DNA from 3 places in the Bradyrhizobium sp. BR14999 genome. Region 3 is predicted to be linked to each of the others. Evidence: riboswitches for the same ligand, from Rfam matches in the RefSeq annotation. Region 3 holds a riboswitch; each other region holds the start of a gene.
What was found. A riboswitch is a leader RNA that binds a small molecule or an ion and turns the genes downstream of it on or off. The one in region 3 is predicted to bind S-adenosylmethionine.
Positions count from the first base shown of each region.

Region 1 (4,412 bases), 4.3 Mb from region 3:
GCGTGAAGCAAGGCGACACCGTCCTCGTCTGGCTCCCGAACGGCCCTGAATGTCTGCGCGCCTGGTTTGGCATCAACATGATGGGCGCCATCTACGTGCCGATCAACACCGCCTATCGTGGCGGCATTCTCCAACATGTCGTCAACAATGCCGGCGCAACGGTTGCGATCGTCCATGCGAGCCTGCTGCCACGGCTCGGCGACATCGACAGAGCCAAGCTCCGCAAGGTCGTCGTGATCAGCGGTGAGCCGGCTGCGATTGGCGGGCTCGAGGTGCTGCCGTCGAGTGCCCTCGATTCGACGTCCGCGGAAGCGCCGAAACTCGATCATCCGATCGCGCCCTGGGACACGCAGACCATCATCTACACATCCGGGACGACCGGCCCCTCAAAAGGCGTCCTGTCGTCCTACGCCCACCTCTATGCCACGGGGCGCGGCATCTCGGCCGATCGAGACGGCATCCCTTACCTCGACGCCACCGACACGTTCATGGTGAACCTTCCGCTGTTTCATGTCGGCGGGACGGGGCCGAGCTACGCCATGCTGATCAACGGCGGCTCCATCGCCATGGTTGACCGTTTCGATACCGGATCATTCTGGTCGACGGTGGCCAAGACCAACACGACGATGGTGATCCTACTCGGCGTGATGGCGAGCTTCCTGATGAAACGGACGGACAATGGCGATGAGAAGGACAGCCCGCTCAAGAACGTCACCATCATTCCCTTGAGCGAGGAAGGGATCACGTTCGGCAAACGCTACGGCGTCACGACGCACACGCTCTTCAACATGTCGGAAGTCTCCTGCCCGCTGGCGACAGAGCCGAACCCGACCGTCGCAGCCGCCTGCGGCAAGCCACGGGCCGGTGTCGAGGCCCGACTCGTCGACGCCCATGACTGCGAAGTTGCGGTTGGCGAGATCGGGGAACTGGTCCTGCGAACCGACACGCCCTGGGCAATGAATCACGGTTACAACAAGGCCGCGGAGGCCACCGCGCTCGCCTGGCGCAATGGCTGGTTTCACACGGGCGACGCCTTCCGCATCGACCAGGACGGAAATTACTTCTTCGTCGATCGCTTCAAGGACGCCATTCGCCGGCGCGGCGAGAATATTTCCTCGTTCGAGGTCGAGCTCGAAGTCGCAGCCCACCCGGCCATTCGGGAGGCTGCCGCGGTCTCCGTGCCCAGCGAACATGGCGAGGACGACGTGCTCGTCGCAGTGTCCCTCGCCGAAGGTCAGACCCTGGATCCCGCGGACCTCATCCACTTCCTCAGGCCAAGAATGGCTCACTTCATGGTGCCGCGCTACGTCCGCATCCTGAGCGATCTGCCAAAGACGCCAACTAACAAGATTGAAAAATATCTGCTGCGCAGGGACGGGGTTACGTCCGACACGTTTGATCGCGATGCGGCTGGGATTGTCATCAGGAGTGAGCCTGTACGCTCACCGCGCTAGCGCGCTCTCTTCGACGCAGGCGCTCACCCGGATGCCCTACTTAGCGAAAGCCCACCCCAGCTTTGCGTACGTTATACCACGCAGCACTACCCCATGAACGCCTGCACCAATGGACAGCCCTTACCAGCGAGTGAACGCAAAAACACCAGGCAGGAAAAGCGTCGTCGCTTCCAGCGTGAATATGGCGGCTCGAGCAAAAAAACGGAACGCGAGCCTCGGCTCTGCTCTATGGCTATGCAGAAAGGAGGAAAGTCGCCGCAGTTGACACAAGACTGCCAACGGCTTCCCTGCACTTCTCAAAGCTGACGAGACGATCGCCCGTAAGCTCGTTCATGTAGACCCGCCGGTTCACCTCTATCATTAGCGATTGAACCCTCATGTCGGCACGGTAGTGTTTCGCCGGAACGAGCGCGCCCGAAAATGGTCTGTCAGCAGCAACGGTGAACCCGAGTTTCCTTGCAGCGTCTGCAATTGCTCCACTCAGTCCATGCGCGGTGTGGAGAGGATCCGTCCCAATGCAGATTTCGGGTCTCCGCGGGTCCTGGTCAGGCTCGTGCGGTAGCGGACGATCAGCGAAACTGTGGCAATCGATAATGAGGCAACGGTCTTCACGGCGGAGCACCTTGTCCACGGCCGACGTGAGTAACTCATGATGCGGCCGATACCACCGCGTCATAATACGCTCATGTTCAGGCGCCGAAGCTGTGGCTCGCAGGCGTCTCCCGGTGCTGGTTGCGGTGTAGATCGCGCCCATGCCGCGGCCTGCCATCGGCTCGTCTGCATCGTCTGAAAAGCGTTCCACGTCGCATACCAGCCGGCTGACTGGAAACACAACTCGCTCCGCTTCATGAAGCGTAGGTGGGAATAGCTCGTCGGTAAAAGCGTCCGTCATCCGGAGCAACTCAGTTTCGAGCTCACTCTCGCCGAGAGACAGTCGCGCGCGCTCATCGGCCGGAATCAGGCGAGAACTGTGGGGAATGTGCAGCACAGCGATCTTTCTCGCATCCATCCCGTTTCGGATTTCGGTGCTCTGCCTAATGGTCATTGCCAGTTCTCCCCATTCCGGATGGCCCCCGGCGCGCCGGGCTGGTCATCGATCCAGCCAGTTTGGCGCGCGTTGCTGACCAGTCGCTCCACTTCATTCGAGGTCACGGCCCTGTTTTTTAGCCGGACCGTGATCCGGCCTCGGGCAAGCCCGGTGGCGAGAGCATTATAGAACAGGCGCTGGACAAAGCCGGCCGATGGGAGGCCGGTTTCAGCGATCACCATGCTGCGGATTGGCATGATGCGGCCCACGCGGACAATGGCTGGAGCGGGAAGGGAAGACGCGGCCAGTCCGATGATGACACGGCGCCGCGTTGGCGGAGCGGAATACAGACTTAAAGGTGGGATAGACATGTTGCCCCCTGAGCTTCGCCGGAGGCTGGTACTGCCTGGATTGCCACTGAACAGCCCCATCCCACAAGTGTGGATACCACCTTACCGCAGCGGGCAGGTTGGTGAAGGTACCAGCCTTCGTCTTGATGTACCTTGTACATGGGAGGCGAACGAGAAACGTTCAAGTAGCGCCCGCCGGTCTGCTCTCGCGTCCAGAGATTCGGTTCCTCGACGTCGAAAGAGAATCATCATCCCTAAATTGGCGCCTGACCTCGTAATCGGGATCCGGCGACGAACGAGCGCAAATATACCTGCCCGATCACGCGCCATCGCAAGTGAAGCTGATCAGCTATCTCGAAGATAGGTTTAACTGACGAGCTCAAGTGGACAAGGACTTCAGCTCCGGCGGCGGGGCGCCCTTCCCCTCGAGCATCCCCAGCGCCAGCGCGGCCTCCACCCGCACGCTCGGATCCTTATCACCCGCTAGCTGTCGGAGGGGGATGAGGGCTTGTTCGATCCCCGGGAAGGTCGGACCGAGGCGCCCGAGGTGCCAGGCCGCCAGGCTGCGGACGAAGGCAAGCTCGTCGCCTAACTCCGCAATAAGGACGGTGACCGACTCTCCACCCAGCGGCGCCACCCGGGCGAGGGCCGCCGCCGCCCAGACGCGCACGAACTCAACCGGGTCCTGGAGGGCCGCAGCGAGGTCGGACACAGCCTCGGTTGCCGCGGGGCCGATCTCGCCCAGGGCATATGCGCCGAGGCGGCGCTGGAGCGGATCGCTGCTCGAAAGCTCCCCCACCCAGTCTGCGATGGAAGTCCCTAGGTAAGTGACCTGCGCGCTCATGGTCCGACCCTACTCAAGGCGCCACGCCGAGCCGGCGGTCCAGGTTGAACGCGGCGCTGATCAACCCGATGTGAGTGAATGCCTGCGGGAAGTTGCCCAGCGCTTCGCCACGCGGACCCGTTTCCTCGGCGTACAGGCCGAGGTGGTTGGCATAGGTCAGCATCTTCTCGAAGATGAAGCGGGCCTCCTCGGCGCGGCCCGACCGGGCCAGCGCTTCCACCAGCCAGAACGTACACATATTGAACGTCCCCTCGCTCCCGGTCAGGCCGTCGCCGGCTCCTCTGCCGATCTCGTAGCGGTGCACCAGGCTGTCGGAGACCAGCTCCGCCATGGTCCGATCGAGCGTCCCGCGCATGCGGGGGTCAGTCGGCGACAGGAAGAAGACGAGCGGCATGATCAGGTTGGACGCATCCACCGCGTCGGTGGCGAAGTGCTGCACGAAGGTCTGCCGCTCCGTGTCCCAGCCGCGCGTCATGATGGCCTCGTAGATGCGGTCTCGCTCCGCGGCCAGGCGGGTGCGGTCCAGCGGCAGGCTCCGCTTCTGCGCAAGGCGGATCGCTCGGTCCAGCGCCACCCAGCACTGCACCTTGGAGTAGACGAACTGCTGCTGTCCACCGCGCACCTCCCAGATGCCATCGTCGGCTCGCTCCCAGTTGTTCGCCACCCAGTCGAGCATCTTGCGCAGGTGGCACCAGAAGTCATAGCCGGTCGGCGTCCCGTACTTGTCGTACAGGTAG
Region 1 is NZ_CM148536.1:4,802,598-4,807,009, reverse strand. Features, by position in the region: gene ACR9YP_RS22340 (AMP-binding protein) at 1-1,454, shown strand, start outside; gene ACR9YP_RS22335 (N-formylglutamate amidohydrolase) at 1,687-2,499, opposite strand; gene ACR9YP_RS22330 (hypothetical protein) at 2,496-2,852, opposite strand; SAM-I-IV-variant riboswitch at 2,879-2,986, opposite strand; gene ACR9YP_RS22325 (HEAT repeat domain-containing protein) at 3,211-3,675, opposite strand; gene ACR9YP_RS22320 (glycoside hydrolase family 15 protein) at 3,689-4,412, opposite strand, start outside.
Region 1: it holds a riboswitch for S-adenosylmethionine, as region 3 does, so the genes downstream of both, ACR9YP_RS22330 (hypothetical protein) here and ACR9YP_RS02275 (O-succinylhomoserine sulfhydrylase) in region 3, are expected to answer to the same signal.

Region 2 (4,412 bases), 1.4 Mb from region 3:
TGGTGGCGACGAGCTCGATCCCCATCTCGTAGTCGTTGCGCGAGACGTAGTCGCAATAGGCGGCATCCAGCACCAGCAGCACGTGCGACGGCAGGCCGGCGCGCAGGCGCTTGACCTCGTCGAACGGCAGATAGGTGCCGGTCGGGTTGTTGGGATTGGCGAGCCAGATCAGTTTTGTCCGCGGTGTCACGGCCTTGAGGATGGCGTCGACGTCGGCGGTGAAGTTGCTTTCGGGCGCGACCACGTTCTTGGCCCCGTTCGCCATGGTCGCGATCGGGTAGACCAGGAAGCCGTGCGTGGTGGAGATCGCCTCGTCGCCCTGGCTGAGATAGGTGTGCGCGAGCAGATTGAGGATCTCGTCCGAGCCGGCGCCGCAGATGATGCGGTTGGGGTCGAGCCCGAAGGAACGCCCTATCGCCTCGCGCAGCACGCGTGAGGTGCCTTCCGGATAGTCTTCCAGGTGATCCGCCACGTGCTTGAACGCCTCGATCGCTTTGGGCGAGGGTCCGAACGGCGTCTCGTTGGCCGAGAGCTTGAACACCTTGCGGCCCGGCTCCGGCACCGGGCTCTTGCCGGGCGTGTAGGGCGCAATATCGAGAATGCCGGGATTCGGCACGGGGCGGGACATCTTAAACTCCGGATTGGCGGGACGGCTCGCGACTTACGATTTCGGCCCGGTCGGGGGCACCGTATAGCGCGTTGCGTGGCTGCCGACGAGAGCCGTGGAGCGCACCGAGGCCCTCGCCTCGATCAGGGCAGCCTTGATTTTGTCGATGCTGGTCGCGCTCGTGACCGAGACCAGTAGGGCGGCGCCGTCAAAGGCGGTATCGGGCACCGCCACGATCTCGGCCAGCGGCGACAGCGCGCGCGCGACGTCGGCGTTCCAGCCCGAGACGCGGACGCTGAAGGTCTCGACCTCCGTCACCAGGGCGCTGTCGGCGACCCGCGACACCGCGAACACGGGCATCGCGGCCGGATGGTCGGCGCGCTCGACGAAGGGCAGCCGCGCGATGATCTTTGGCGCACCTTCTTCCTCGAGCGACAGCCACCACGGCGTGCGGCTCGAGGTGGCCGAGACCAGCGCCAGATCGCCCTTGGACTTCGCTACCGCCTCGACCGCCGCCTGCGCGCTGAAATGCGCGACGTAAGGCACGGTGAAGCCGAAGTGGAAGCGCGCGGAATCGCGCATCGCCGGCTCGCTCACCGAGATGTCGGCATGCACGGAGAAAGGCGCCTGCACATAGGTGAAGGTCGAGATGATGACGCGCCAGATGCTCTCGACCGTGTCGAGCGGCAGGATGCCGCGATGGCGCTGCACGAGGTCACGCATCATGGCGGCCTCACGCGCCGGGCGGAACGCCGAGCCGACTTCCTGGGTCTGCTTCACCTGGATTAGACGGTCGATGATGTCGCCGCGCAGCATCAGGAGGCGATGCATGCCCTCGTCGATCGCGTCGATCTCCTTGCGCAATTCCTGAAGCGATGGTGGCGCGGGCGGACGTTGGGACATGACTGACAAAGAGCTGTTGAGAGGTGCCGATCCGCAAAAGCGGTCAGCTGCGGTCTATCCTGATTAGGCAGGATAGGCAGCGAAAGCAAAGAGAAATGACGGCCTTTTCGATCGACCGCTCGGAGGCAAATCCGGTTGATCCGGGCCGCGACTTGACGAAAACCGCCCCAGACGGTAGTTTTTGCCTGTTCCGTGGTCATTTGAGCCGGCCGGCTTGCAGCCACGTTAAAAAACTCGCTAAACAGGCCGGGGACGCTTCCGATCCCGGCCGAACCTATCGTTCAGGCCGGGTTTTTCATGGCCTGATGTCACTGCGGTCTGAAGTCCGATCGCAAACGAGGTCGATGGTCAAAATGGGTAGCGTCAAGTCGATACCGAGTCCTGCGATCAGCACCGATGATCGGTCGCACGAGGTCGATCATCCGAGTTCGCAGATTATGTATTTCGGCGCCGATCAACCGCTACGGCTCGATTGCGGCATCGATCTGTCGCCGTTCCAGATCGCCTACCAGACCTATGGCGAATTGAACGCCGATCGCTCCAACGCCGTTCTGATCTGCCATGCGCTGACCGGCGATCAGCATGTCGCCAATGTGCATCCCGTCACCGGCAAGCCCGGCTGGTGGGAGACGCTGGTCGGCCCCGGCCGTCCGCTTGATCCTCAACACTACTTCATCATCTGCTCCAACGTGATCGGCGGCTGCATGGGCTCGACCGGGCCGGCGTCGATCAATCCCGCCACGGGCAAGGTCTGGGGCCTCGATTTCCCTGTCATCACCATTCCCGACATGGTGCGCGCGCAGGCGATGCTGATCGACCGGCTCGGCATCGACACGCTGTTCGCGGTCGTGGGCGGGTCGATGGGTGGCATGCAGGTGCTGCAATGGACCGCGGCCTATCCTGTTCGCGTGTACTCCGCACTGGCGATTGCTTGCTCGACGCGGCACTCGGCGCAGAACATCGCGTTCCACGAGCTCGGCCGCCAGGCGGTGATGGCCGATCCCGACTGGCACAATGGCGGCTATGCCGACCGCGGCATCCATCCGCATCGCGGGCTAGCGGTCGCGCGCATGGCGGCGCACATCACCTATCTCTCCGACGCCGCGCTGCACCGAAAATTCGGCCGCCGCATGCAGGACCGTGAGCTGCCGACCTTCTCGTTCGATGCCGATTTCCAGGTCGAGTCCTATCTGCGCTACCAGGGCTCGTCCTTCGTCGAGCGCTTCGATGCCAACTCCTATCTCTACCTGACGCGCGCGATGGATTATTTCGACATCGCCGCCGACCATGGCGGTGTGCTGGCGAAGGCGTTCGCCGGCATCAAGACGCGCTTTTGCGTGGTCTCCTTCACCAGCGACTGGCTGTTCCCGACCTCGGAATCGCGCGCCCTGGTGCACGCGCTGAATGCGTCGAGTGCTCGGGTGTCGTTCGCCGAGATCGAGACCGATCGCGGTCACGACGCCTTCCTGCTCGACGTGCCCGAATTCTTCGACATCTCGCGTGCCTTCCTGCAATCGGCAGGCAAGGCACGCGGTCTCGACGGCAGAGGTGGCTAAGATGTCGGTACAGGAAGTGCTGCCGTTGAATGGCGTTGCGGCCGGGCCGTCCGGTCAGTTTCGCGCCGACCATCGGCTCGTGGCCGAGATGGTCAAGCCGGGCTCGAAGGTGCTCGACGTCGGCTGCGGCGAGGGCGATCTGCTCCAGCTGCTGGAAACGCGCGGCATCGACGGTCGCGGCATCGAGCTGTCGCGCGAGGGCGTCAACCGCTGCGTCGCCAAGGGGCTTGCGGTGGTGCAGGGCGACGCCGACACCGACCTCGTCAACTATCCCGACGATGCCTTCGACTACGTGATCCTGTCGCAGACGCTGCAGGCGACGCGGCAGCCGCGGGTGGTGCTGGAAAATCTGCTGCGCATCGGCCGCCGCGCCATCGTCTCGTTCCCGAATTTCGGCTTCTGGAAGATGCGGCTCCAACTCCTGATCGGCGGCCACATGCCGCGCACCGAGAACCTGCCGGCGACCTGGTACGACACCGCCAACATTCATTTCTGCACCATCAAGGATTTCGTCGAGCTCTGCGACGAGATCAACGTCAAGATGGAGCGTTCGGTGGCGCTCGACCTCTACGGCCGCCCGGTGCCGCTGAACCTGCCGTGGTGGGTGTGGAACATGTTCGGCGAGCAGGGCGTGTTCTTGCTGAGCCGCGGGCAGGGAAAGTAGCTTTTCGTCATTGCGAGCGCAGCGAAGCAATCCAGAGTCTTTCCGCGGGGGATTCTGGATTGCTTCGCTGCGCTCGCAATGACGGCGTGTGTGGCGACGCCTTCGTTCTAGTGCGCCACCGACCGCGGATCGCGCACCGGCCAGCGGCCCGCTTCCACCAGCGTGACGAACCGCTCCACGCTCTCGTTGAACAGCGCGGGCTCCTCGAGATTGAGCACGTGGCCCGACTTCGGAAACATTGCGAGCCCGGCCGCCGGAAGGTGCTTCTTCAAGAACAGGCTCGGGCCGACGCACGGGTCGTCCTCGTCGCCGCAGATGATCAGCGCGGGCGTCGTTGCGCTCTTGATCGCGTCCGTCATCGTGTAGATCGAGGGACGGCCGCCCTGGAAGCCGCGCATCGTGCGCGCCGAGCCGCTGGCATCGTGCCGTGCCAGCGCGGCGTAGAAATCGGCGTGGCCGCGCGGATCCTTCACCAGGAAGGGAATCCGGCTCGGCGCCTCGCGCGTGACCTTTGCGACTTCCGCGGAGCCTGATGTCTCGAACTGCTCGGCATTGGCGCGGCACTGCTTGCGCCAGGTGTCGAGATTCTCGATCTCCGAGCCCGAGCCGACGCCGGCCAGCGTCATCGACAATGCGCGCTGCGGCGCGTTGAGCCCGATCTGGAGCGACGAGTAGGCACCCA
Region 2 is NZ_CM148536.1:1,910,640-1,915,051, forward strand. Features, by position in the region: gene hisC (histidinol-phosphate transaminase) at 1-628, opposite strand, end outside; gene ACR9YP_RS08855 (chorismate mutase) at 662-1,510, opposite strand; SAM riboswitch at 1,693-1,772, shown strand; gene metX (homoserine O-acetyltransferase MetX) at 1,864-3,066, shown strand; gene metW (methionine biosynthesis protein MetW) at 3,068-3,730, shown strand; gene ACR9YP_RS08870 (alpha/beta fold hydrolase) at 3,838-4,412, opposite strand, start outside.
Region 2: it holds a riboswitch for S-adenosylmethionine, as region 3 does, so the genes downstream of both, metX (homoserine O-acetyltransferase MetX) here and ACR9YP_RS02275 (O-succinylhomoserine sulfhydrylase) in region 3, are expected to answer to the same signal.

Region 3 (4,412 bases):
TGGCGGGAGGGGGCTGATGAAGGCGAAGGTTCTCCTGAGCCTGATCCTGCTATGCGGTGGTCTCGCCGCGCCCATGGCGCGCGCGGGCGATGCTGCGTCTGCCGCTCCGGCCGCGCCCGCGGCCTGCGAATTGCCGCCCTATCTGCTCACCAGCGAAAGCCAGCTTCCCAAGGTCGCCGACGCCGTCAAGGCCGGCAAACCGCTCGAGATTCTGGTCATCGGCAGCCGCTCGACCACGATTCCTTCCTCGGAGAGCAGCTCATATCCGGCACGCATGGAGGTGAGCCTCAAGGACAAGCTGCCGCCCCCGGGAGCGGTGCACGTCTCCGTAGAAATACAGAGCAAGAGGACGGCACAGGAGACCGCCGCCACCTTCGTTAAGCTGATGGAAGCAAAAACGCCTACTTTGGTCATCTGGCAGACCGGGACCGTGGATGCTATCCGATCCATCGATCCCGACGAATTTCGCAGCGCAGTAACCGAGGGGGTTACTGCGTTGCAAAAGACAGGGGCTGACGTCGTCTTGATGAATTTGCAGTATAGCCCGCGCACCGAAACCATGATCGCGGCGCAGCCTTTTCTCGATAATATGCGCGTGGTGGCGCAGGAGCACGACATCCCACTGTTCGACCGTTTCGCGATCATGCGGCAGTGGAACGATCAGGGCCAGTTCGACCTGTTCAACCCGTCCCGCGGGCCTGAGCTGGCGAAACAGGTTCATGATTGCCTTGGCCGGGCGTTGGCACAATTCGTGATCGACGCTGCCCATCTGGAGCCGGCCCAGCAGCAAAATTGAGGTCTAGCGTTAATGAGTTCTCTCCGCCCTTTTTGTCTGACGTCATGGCTGGCTGCGCCCGCAGCAGCAATGCTGCTGGTGCTGGCACCCGCTTCGCAGCTGCGCGCGCAGACGCAAGCCGCACAGGCGACGCCCGCGCCCGCGCCGCCGGCTGATCCCGCTTCCGCCCCGTCCTCCCAAACCACCGTCGCCGCAACGTCTCCCGACCAGCGCGGCATCACCGCGCGTGCCATCGACAAGGTGAAGGAGGTCGCAAAGTCCGCCGGCGACATCTTCAGCCGAGTGCCCTGTCTGCCGCCGAAGGGCGGCTCGAAGGCGATGGGCACGCTGCCGCATGTCGCAAGCAAGCTCGTCGCCGGCCAGCCCGTCGTCATCGTCGCGTTCGGCTCGTCGTCGACCGCAGGATTCGGTGCGAGTTCGCCGGAGTTCAATTATCCGAACCGCCTCGCCGCACAGCTGCGCCGGAATTATCCGACCGCCGACATCACCGTCGTCAATGCCGGCGTTGGTGGCGAGGATGCGCCCGAGATGATGAAGCGCCTTCAGACGCAGGTGATCGACGTGCATCCGGATATGGTGATCTGGCAGGTCGGCACCAACGCCGTGCTGCGCAACCTCGATCCCGGCGAGACCGCAAAGATAGTCGAGGACGGCATCTCCCGCATCCAGGCTGCGGGCGGCGCCGACATCGTGCTGGTCGATCCGCAATATTCGCCGGCGGTCAACCAGCGCGCCGAGAGCGCCGGCAAGATGGTGAAGCTGCTCGGCAAGGTCGCCGAGCTTCGTCACGTCGGCATCTTCCCGCGCTTCGAGGTGATGCGCGAGTGGCACGAGAAGCAGGCGATCCCGGTCGAGGGCTTCGTCATCGCCGACGGCCTACACATGAACGATTGGGGCTATGCCTGCTTCGCCCAGCTCCTCGGCGACGACATCATCCACTCCGTCGGCCAGATCAAGCTCGGTGTGAACGTGCCGGCCGACGTGCGCGCGTATCGGCCGATGTAAATATAGGTGCCGTAGGGTGGGCAAAGGCGCGCTCTTCGCGCGCCGTGCCCACCATCCATCGTCAGTGTGATCGTGAATGGTGGGCACGCTTCGCTTTGCCCACCCTACGAGTCCGAGCCCTTGGCTCGCTCACGCTTTCTCCAGCGCCGCGGTCAGATCCTCGATCAGATCGTCCGCATGCTCGAGCCCGGCGGAGAAGCGGATGAAGCCCTCGCTGATGCCGAGCGCGGCGCGGTCTTCCGGCTTCAAACGCTGATGCGTCGTGGTCGCCGGATGCGTGACGAGACTCTTGGCGTCGCCGAGATTGTTGGAGATCTTCGCCAGCTTCAATTCATTGAGCACGCGGAACGCGGCCTGCTTGCCGCCCTTGACCTCGAAGCCGACCAGCGTCGAGCCGCCACGCATCTGCTTCTTCACCAGCGCCGCCTGCGGGTGATCGGCGCGGCCGGGATAGACCAGCCGCGAGATCTTCGGATGGCTGGCCAGCACCTCGGCAATGCGCGCCGCGGTGTCGGTCTGCGCGCGCACGCGCACGCCCAGCGTCTCCAGGCCCTTGAGCAGGACCCAGGCGTTGAACGGCGAGATCGACGGGCCGGTCTGGCGCATGAAATTGTGGATGTGCTCGGCGATGAAGGCTTCCGAGGACAGGATGATGCCGCCCAGACAGCGGCCCTGGCCGTCGATGTGCTTGGTCGCCGAATAGACCACGACGTCGGCCCCGAGCGCGAGCGGGCTCTGCCAGATCGGCGTTGCGAAGACGTTGTCGACGACGAGCCGCGCACCGCCCCTGTGCGCGATCTCGGCGATGCCGGGGATGTCGAGCACATCGAGCGTCGGATTGGTCGGGCTCTCCAGGAAGAACGTCTTGGTGTTGGGCTTGAGCGCCCGCTGCCACTGGTCGAGATCGAGGCCGTCGACCAGCGTGGTCTCGATGCCGTAGCGCGGCAGCAAATCCTGCACCACATAGAGGCACGAGCCGAACAGCGCCCGCGAAGCGACCACATGGTCGCCCGCCTTCAGCGGCGCCAGGATCGCGGTCGTCACCGCCGCCATGCCGGTGGCCGCCGAGCGGGCCGCCTCGGCGCCTTCGAGCTCGATCATGCGGCGCTCGAACATCGCGATGGTCGGATTGGAGTAGCGCGAATAGATGAAGCCGGGGTCCTCGCCCTTGAACCGCGCCTCGCACTCCTCGGCGCTGTTGTAGACGTACCCTTGCGTCAGGAACAGCGCCTCCGAGGTCTCGCCATATTGCGAGCGCAGGGTCCCGGAATGGACCAGGCGGGTTTCGGGACGGTAAGTGGCAGGCGACTTCGACATAGGACCCTCCGACATGACCGTCGAGCGAGAACGGTCACAAAAAAACCGGCCTGGATATCTCCACGGGCCGGGATCACAGAGGTCCCCGGCCTGTTTAGCGACTTATTTAACGTGGCTGCAAGCCGGCCGGCTCAAATCACCACGGGATAAGTGATGCTCATATTCCGCAATGCCCTTTCCGTCAAGGCGTCCATCGGATAGCCGTAAAAGGCTAGTATTTCCCGTCTATCGGGATGCGTTGCCCCTTGCTGAGGATCCCCGGTTGACGTTCACGGTCGCTGCCGACGCCAATGGTATCCTGCCCGACCGCATGATCGCGGCGATGGCGGAGGCGGGGCTCATCCTGCCCGCGTACGACTTCGTCGAGAGCCAGATCCAGCCGGCGAGCCTCGATTTGCGCCTCGGCGACATCGCCTATCGCGTCCGCGCCAGCTTCCTGCCCGGTCCCGGCGCCACCGTCGCCGAACGCATCGACGAATTGAAGCTGCACGAGTTCAGCCTGGCCGACGGCGCGGTGCTGGAGACCAACTGCGTCTACATCGTGCCGCTGCTGGAAAGCCTCGCGCTGCCGCCGGAGATCGTCGCGGCCGCGAACCCCAAGAGCTCGACCGGCCGGCTCGACGTCTTCACCCGCGTGATCGCCGACGGTACCCGCCGCTTCGACATGATCGGCGCCGGCTATCACGGCCCGCTCTATGCCGAGATCAGCCCGAAGACGTTTCCGGTGCTGGTGCGCGAGGGCTCGCGCCTGTCGCAGGTCCGCTTCCGCACTGGCGACGCCATCCTCAATGCCGACGAGCTCGATGCGCTGCATGCCGCCGAACGCCTGGTCGACATCGACGATGCCGATCTCTCCGGTGGCGTCGCCGTCTCCGTCGACCTGTCGGGTGAGAAAGCGAATGGCTTCGTCGGTTATCGCGCCAAGCGCCACACCGGCGTCGTCGACGTCGACCGCCGCTCCGGCTATGCAGTAGAGGATTTCTGGGAGCCGATCTCGGCCCGCCCCGACGGCAGCCTGATCCTCGATCCCGGCGAGTTCTACATCCTCGCCTCCAAGGAAGCTGTGCAGGTCCCGCCCGACTACGCCGCCGAGATGGTGCCGTTCGATCCCTTGGTCGGCGAGTTCCGCGTGCACTATGCCGGATTCTTTGATCCCGGCTTCGGCTATGCCGGTGCCGGCGGGCAAGGCGCGCGCGCCGTGCTCGAGGTGCGCTCGCGCGAAGTGCCGTTCATTCTCGAACACGGCCAGATCGTCGGCCGCCTCGTCTACGAGAAGATGCTGGCGCGCCCCGAC
Region 3 is NZ_CM148536.1:490,336-494,747, reverse strand. Features, by position in the region: gene ACR9YP_RS02290 (OpgC domain-containing protein) at 1-17, shown strand, start outside; gene ACR9YP_RS02285 (SGNH/GDSL hydrolase family protein) at 17-796, shown strand; gene ACR9YP_RS02280 (SGNH/GDSL hydrolase family protein) at 809-1,801, shown strand; gene ACR9YP_RS02275 (O-succinylhomoserine sulfhydrylase) at 1,931-3,118, opposite strand; SAM riboswitch at 3,192-3,271, opposite strand; gene ACR9YP_RS02270 (2'-deoxycytidine 5'-triphosphate deaminase) at 3,381-4,412, shown strand, end outside.